Regions from separate parts of the Anaerosalibacter massiliensis genome, predicted to be linked through region 2. Evidence: riboswitches for the same ligand, from Rfam matches in the RefSeq annotation. Region 2 holds a riboswitch; the other holds the start of a gene.
The links. A riboswitch is a leader RNA that binds a small molecule or an ion and turns the genes downstream of it on or off. The one in region 2 is predicted to bind cobalamin.
Positions count from the first base shown of each region.

Region 1: linked by a shared signal. The riboswitch ahead of cobT (nicotinate-nucleotide--dimethylbenzimidazole phosphoribosyltransferase) and the one ahead of NSA23_RS07365 (leucine-rich repeat protein) in region 2 are both predicted to bind cobalamin.

Region 1 covers NZ_JANJZL010000005.1:142,753-146,801, forward strand. The annotation lists gene cobU (bifunctional adenosylcobinamide kinase/adenosylcobinamide-phosphate guanylyltransferase) at 1-444, opposite strand, end outside; gene cobT (nicotinate-nucleotide--dimethylbenzimidazole phosphoribosyltransferase) at 449-1,594, opposite strand; cobalamin riboswitch at 1,611-1,741, opposite strand; gene NSA23_RS09460 (DUF5685 family protein) at 1,828-2,730, shown strand; gene NSA23_RS16515 (J domain-containing protein) at 2,696-3,253, shown strand; gene NSA23_RS09470 (hypothetical protein) at 3,244-3,747, shown strand; gene NSA23_RS09475 (sodium-dependent transporter) at 3,774-4,049, opposite strand, start outside.
Region 2 covers NZ_JANJZL010000004.1:40,043-44,091, reverse strand. The annotation lists gene NSA23_RS07365 (leucine-rich repeat protein) at 1-1,745, opposite strand, end outside; cobalamin riboswitch at 1,883-2,032, opposite strand; gene NSA23_RS07360 (Ig-like domain-containing protein) at 2,235-4,049, opposite strand, start outside.

The DNA.
Region 1 (4,049 bases), on a different contig from region 2:
AAAAACTCTTCCTATATGACTTTCTGGTACTAATGAAGAACCTATCTCATTTGTAACTAGTACTAAATTATAATTTTCATCATTTATTTTATTTATAAGCTTATTTAATTCATTAACAACTGTATCTTCTACTTTTTTTTGAAGTTCTATTGATATTCTTTCTTCATCTTTGGTTAAATCATACATTATATTTGATGTAAGGACTGTTACACAGTCTAATAAATAATTTTCTTCTTTCCCTATTGCATTATCTAAATCATAATTTCCCTCAAAGGTTCTCCAATAGCTAGGCCTAGATTTTTTATGAAGAATAACCCTATCTTCCATTTCCTTGTCCATTACCTTAGATGTAGCTATATAGACTACATCTTTTTTATTTTCATATTGTTTTTCAGCAAAGGAGCTTTTTCCACTCCTTGCTCCACCTGTCACAAGTATAATCATATTATCACCTAATATCTATTAATACATCTTTATTAAGAGTTGATTGTTCAAAAGTAGCTAGATTATCCATTATATAAAGAGCCGAATCTATAATCTGAAATGCTAAAGGACAACCTGAACCTTCTCCAAGCCTCATTTCAAGGTTAAGCATTGGTTTAAGTCCTATTTCCTCCATCATATACATAGCTCCTGGCTCTTTTGAAAGATGAGATGGAAATAAATAATCCTTTACTATAGGGTTTAGCCTAACTGCACATAATGCTGCTGCCGATGAAATAAATCCATCTATAACTATCGGTTTTCTATTTTTTGCTGCTGAAAGAAAACAACCACATATCCCAGCTATGTCAAACCCTCCTACTTTTGAAATAACATCTAAAGGATCATTTTTGTCTGGCTTATTTATTTCTATAGCTTTTTTTACAGCATTTTTCTTTCCTTCATATTGGTCATCTGTTAGGCCTGAACCTTTTCCACAAGTAATATCTGGACTCAATCCTGAAAATACAGATAATACTGCTCCACTAGTAGTAGTGTTTCCTATACCCATTTCTCCTGTTCCTAGTATATCATATCCTTCACTATAAAGTTTATCCGATATTTCTATTCCTACCTCTATAGCCTTTATAGCTTCTTCACGAGTCATACTTGGTTCCTTTGTCATGTTTTTGGTTCCATATGCAATCTTTTTATTTATAACTTTAGGATTATCTATATCTGCATTTACACCTATATCTACAGTAGTTACATGGGAGTTTATAAGTTCAGAGAGGACAGTTACACCAGTATATCCTCTAGTAAGATTTTCAGTAAGTACTTTTGTAAACCATTGAGGGCAAGCACTAACACCTTCTTCTACTACTCCATTATCAGCACACATAACCACTATATTTCTTTTATCCATTTTGTTATGTACTTTTCCTGTTATTCCTGCCATTCTTATAGCTATATCTTCTAAAACTCCTAAACTACCTATAGGCTTGGTTAAGTTATCCATTCTTTCCTTAGCCTTCTTCTTTGCTTCTTCATCTACAGGCTTTATAGCTTCTAATGTTTCTTTTAATAGCTTCATGAAATCCCTTCCTTCTTTGAAAAAATATTTAGAAAATAAAAAAACTACCTCTGGAGGTAGAATAAATCTAAAACGCATAAAACTTCCCTCCGAAGTTTTAGCATATATTAATTAAGGTAATCTGGCTTACGATTCATTTAATCGTTTACAGTAGCGGGGGCTGCAGTGGATTCACACCACTTTCCCTTGTTTTTTATCTTACAAATTTTATTATATATCTTATTATTTTTTCAGTCAAATATTTGTTTCTAATTGAATCAGATTTTTTAGTATGATATATTATGACTGAAAGTAAACTTAAGGAGAATATTATGTTTGGTTATGTCATCCCCTATAAAATGGAACTGAAAATAAAAGATTATGAAAAGATCAAAGCTTATTATTGTGGACTTTGTAGAAATATAAAGTATAATTTTGGAAATGTTCCTAGAATTACATTAAATTATGATACAACTTTTCTAGCTATATTATTAGATTCTTTCAATGGCAATGAAGAAAAATATATAAAAAGAAATTGTATACTCCATCCAATTAAGAAAAGAATATTTTTAGTAGATAATGAGCCTTTAAGATATGCTTCTTATTTGAATATTATTTTAACTTATCATAAATTATTGGATGATGTTATAGATGACAAAACTATTAGAAGTAGAGTTTTTTCATCTATATTTAAAACTTATTTAAATAAAATACCCGAAAATTTTCAACAAATTGAGAATAATATAAAAGAAAATCTAAATAAACTTTATTATCTTGAAAAAAGTAAAAATATAGATAGCCTAGATGAATTAAGTCATCCTTTTGGTGAATTAACAGCCTATACTATACTATCTTATATAAATAATAAAGAATATGATGAATCATTATACCATTTAGGATATAATCTCGGAAAATGGATTTATATAATAGATGCTTATGATGATTTAGAAAAGGATATAAAAAATAATGAATTTAATGGAATAAATTTAATTTTAAATAAAAAAAATATACCTTATAAGGATTTTGTAAAAAGTACAAATAAAAGAATACATTTCATTTTAACTTCCTATGCTAGAGAATGTAGCAGAGCATTTGAAAAATTGCCTATAGAAAAAAATAGGGATATATTATTTAATGTTTTTAATTTTGGACTTCTAGCACAGATAGAAAAAGTGTTTGAAACTAAGGAGATGAAAACAAATGAAAGATCCTTACGAAATATTGGAAATAAATAAAAATGCAACAGAAAGTGAAATAAAACAGGCTTATAAAAAACTTGTAAAAAAATACCACCCAGATAAATTCATAGACAATCCTTTAAGAGAGTTAGCTGAGGAGAAATTAAAAGAAATAAATGATGCCTATAATTTTCTTATGAGCAATAGAAATAATAATTTTTCAGAGGAAGAATTATTATATAGTGCAAGAATTGATATTCAGAATGGAAACTTAGCTGAAGCTGAAAGAAAATTAAATATGGTAAATAAAAAAACAGGAGAATGGTATTTCTTAATGGGAATATTAAACCAGAATAGAGGATGGTATGATGCAGCCTATAGTAATTTAGAAACAGCTTGTTCTATGAATCCTGGAAATAGAGAATATAATAATGCTTTCAATTCCCTATTTAGAAGAAATGATAACTACAGAAAACCTTATAATAATAGAGATCATAATATATGTAATATTTGTGCAACCCTTTATTGTTTAGATTGTCTATGTGAGTGTATGGGGGGAGACTTTATATCATGTATTTAAATAATAAAAGTAAGGCTATAGCATATGGTGGCCTCCTTACAGCATTAAGTATCATTTTTATTTATTTAAGTACTATTTTACCCTATAATAAATTGTTAATGCTTTTTTTATCTGCCTTAATAATTCCTATTGGATTAATATTAACTGGTACCAAAAATAGTTTATACATATATATTGCTTCTTCTATTTTATCTACAGTGCTATTAGGAATGAGAGGAAATATACTATTTTATATATTATTTTTTGGTCCCTATGGAATAATAAAGAATCTTATAGAAAAAACTAATAATATTTTAATAGAGATTGTCTTAAAGTTAATATACTTTAATATTACATTCTTCTTGATTTATAAATTATATGAATTATTTATTGGCAATCCTATAAATACTAATATGTCTATGAAAAATTTAATAATATTTGTACAACCTATTTTTTTATTATTTGACTACTTTTTAACACTATATATAAATAAATTAAAAAAGTATAGGATTTAATCTAACCCTATACTTTTTTATGATTCTTATATTATTCCAATGCCAGCTAAAAATACTATTAGTATGAGAATGGGACAAATAAACTTTATAATAAAATAGTATACATCTATATAACTTGCTTTTATAATGCCATCATTCGTCAGTTGATTTTCTAAAGTCTTTTTGTTAAACTTCCAACCTACAAATATACAGCTAATAAGGGCTGCAATAGTTAAGAAATAATTTGCTGTTAAATAATCTAAAAAGTCAAATAAATTTCTGCCAAAAAATACTTCCCCAGATAAAGGACCATTAGAAAGTGA
Region 2 (4,049 bases):
GGAGGATCTGTCTGTCTTACATCTTCTGGAAGTTCAAATGTCCCTACGGCATTATAAGCACTTATTTTATTGCCATCATAATTTTCTATACTCCAGTTCAAGTCAACTTCATATTCTTCTCCATCAGAATCTATAATTTTTGTTGTTTTTGGTAGTAGTTTTTTTGCTTCCTTTTCTGTTGTTCCTATATCTACTAGAACATAGTTAATTGGCTTAATATCCTTTATTGTAGGTAACTCATCTTTACCTCTATATTGTGCATATAGGGTAATATCATGTTCAGGCATGGACAGGTATTCACCAGCCTTATATATTGTTCCACTACCATCAGGTTTTGTATTCCAATTCTTAAATTTCTTATCACCCACTGCAGCTGCTTCAGTAAGTTCTATTGCCGCATATGGAGCTACCTTCTCTGTTTTTGTCTCTCCATCTAATACATATGTTGCATTATGAGCTTTAGATTCTCTATATTCATCAGAAAGCATGTATTTATATTCACCATTTTTCATATCAGTCATATCATATAAGGGTTCTATACCTTTTTTATAGCGGTCGTAGGCAATAAGTCCATAAAGGGCTTGATCTGTTGCCATTGCATTTACTCCTGTACCTGCACCGCCACCGCCATCATTACCTGCTGTTACATGCTTAAATCCTCCAGACTCTGGTGACTTTCCACTTCCAGCTGCCCAAAAAGTTAGAAGGGCATCTATCATATTATTAGTTGCAACTCCATCCCTATTGGCTCCCTTTGTAATAAAACTACAATTCTTACCAATATATCTTAATTCTACATTATCTGACTTTGGATCTATATTAAGTGCTGTTAATGCTACAATAGCTTGTACAGTACTTTCAGCGTTAACATTTCCCCAAGCATTATAACCACCATTATCTACTTGCAATTCTGAAAGTGTATAAATACCTCTTTCTACTACCTTAGCAAATTCCTCATATGAAGGTGAATCTTTTTCACGAACTTTATTATATTTGGTTTCATTTAAATAATAAGGTGCCAATGCCTGTAAAGTCATTCCTGTCATATCAGGATCTGGCATCTTACCAAAAAGAGCCCAACCTCCAACTGTTCCATCTTTCTGAACAATTTCCTTATCTAATATAAAGTTAATCATTTTACTAAAAGTATTTGCATCTTTATTATCAGGTTGCTCATAAAACTTATATCCTCCTGTATTCATAGCTATAATTTCCCAAACAGGTCCATTAATTCCTTGCCTATAGGAAAAACTATGAGAACTAGACAATTTCTCAATAAAATCATATTTTCCAGCTACTTTTGTAACATCATATCCTAATGATGTTAATGTAAGCATAAGACGGGACCACTCTGTAGATTTACTACGGTCAAGGATTCCATCCTTTTCAATAACATATTTCTCAATTCTTTTTATGTAGTCTGTAAAATACTCCTCTTCAAGCTCACCTGTATAGCCATATCCTGTATACAACCCTCTTAACAAGTCCATAACAGACCATTCTCCAAAGGTTGATCCCATTGTTGGCTCTGGAACTGTCTCCATTATATATTTTGCTGCTGCATTGATATAAAACCCAATTTCTGGCTGTTCATCTTCCCAAAAACGAATTTCTAAATCCTTATAATCTTTTGTATAATCATAAGCTACAGCAGATACCGTCATAGGAAGCATGTTCATAACCAATATTAGTGCAAGAACTAAAGATGTCAAACCTCTAGTAAACTTTTTCTTAAAATTATTCAATTTTTTCCCCCCTTGTTTTAAACTTTTTATAATAAAAAGAGCTTCTATCTTAGGAAGTTTCAAACTCCAAAAACTAAGATAGAAGCTCTATTTATGCTGTAGAACTTTACTTAAAACGAATCCCTTATGCGAGGCTCATTTCCCATCATCAAAGAGCAGGTTCCCGACTAAAGCTAAACTTTTCACGGTAGCGCATCTGTTCAGGAATTTCACCTGATTCCCTAAGGATAATATACCTATCCTTCCCAATATATAAACTATTGAGACTACTTTGATATAAAGTTAAATTGTAATCTAATAATATTATACGAACATTCTTATACTTAATTTAAGTATAGCATATTTAATTTTCAAAGGCAAACTGATTTTAATTTTTCTAATGTAGTTATAATCATGCTCATAGGAACATTTTTCTATAATTCTATAAATATTATTATACAAAAAAATAAGGATGAAAACTCATGAAAGTCTTCATCCTAATAATTAATTTTAGGCTTCTCTTTCCTTCTTCTTGTCCATCCATAATTTTGTTCCAACTACTAGTAAAATAACACCTAGAATACTAATCCATAGCATAGAAGATTCTCCTGTCTTAGGAAGTGTTGTTTCCTTTGGTTTATTTTTTATATTAGGTTTAGTTGGTTTATTATCTGGTTTATCTACTTTTCCTGGCTTAGTTGGTTTCTCTGGTTTATTTGGCTGAGGTTTAGAAGCTTCTTTATCCTTTAAACTTTCTATTGCTACTTCTATAGCTTTAACTGCATTATCTACCTCTTCTTGAGTTATTTCCTCTTTATTAAGTATTTCCTTTCCCTTTGCTATTGCTTCATTTAATACTTTTATGCTATTTTCTGTCTTGCCTTCTGTATTTATATTTTCAGCTTTATTTATTATTTCTTCTAATTTTGTCTTATCTACTTCTGGTTTTGGTTCTGGTTTTTCTTCATCTTTAAGGTTTTCCATTGCTACTTCTATATTCTTAACTGCGTTGTCTATTTCTTCTTGAATTACTTCTTCTTTAACAAGTATTTCTTTACCTTTTGCTATTGCTTCTTTTAATACTTTTATACTATCTTCTGTTTTACCTTCTAATTCTATATTTTCAGCCTTGTTTATTGCTTCTTCTAATCTAGTTTTATTTACTTCTGGTTTAGGTTCTGGTTCTTCTTTATCTTCAAGATTTTCTATTGCTGTTTCTATAGCTTTAACTGCACCGTCTATTTCTTCTTGAGCTACTTCTTCTTTGTTAAGTATTTCTTTACCTTTTGCTATTACTTCTTTTAATACTTTTATGCTTTCCTCTGTTTTATTTTCTAAATCTATTTTTTCTGCCTTATTTATCACTTCTTCTAATTTAGCTTTATTTACTTCTGACTTTGACTCTTCTTTTACTCTTACTTTAACATTTACTTCTGGCTTATCTCCCGTAACACCTTCTGGCAATTCATAACTTCCTACAAATTTATATTCTCCTGCTTTGTTGCCATTGTATACTTCACTTGTCCAATTTATATCTACTTCTTCTTTAGTTCCATTACTTAAATTCAATTTTATCTTATTTGGTAATTTTGTTATTGCATCTTCTTTATTAGTACCAAAATCTACTTCTATATCTTCTATTGGATCTATTTCTTTTACTGTTACTACTTCTTCTTTTACAACTACTTTAACATTTGCTTTTGGCTTGTCTCCAATTACTTCTTCTGATAGCTTATAGTTTCCTACAAATACATATTCTTCTGATTTATTACCATCATATTCTTCACTTGTCCAAGTTACATTTACTTCTTCTTTAGTTCCATTACTTAAGTTTAATTTTATTTTCTTTGGTAATTTTTCTAATACTTTTTCCTTGCTTGTACCAAAGTCTACTTCTATATCATTTATAGCTTCTATTGATACCACTTCTACTATATTATTTAAAGCTTTTTCTAAATTGCTTAAAGATTTATCAATGTCTTCTTGAGTAGCATTGACAGTTTGAAGAACTTTAATAGCATCATCATATGCTTTCTTGATTTTACTTATCTTCAAATATTCATCTTTTCTATCACTACTATTTATTTCTGCTACTTTTTTAGTCAATTCATCTTTATCTACCTTAGGGAAAAAGTTATTTTCATAACCCCCGCCCATGGCATCTGCACCACCAATATCATTTCCATAAGCTAATGTAAATTGTACACGCATTACATCTCCATCTTGAAGATACTTGTCAGCAAATCCTACATTTGGAAACACATTATTTACAGCATACATCCATCCTGACATATAGTTAAAATTAAATTCTCCTAGACCATATTC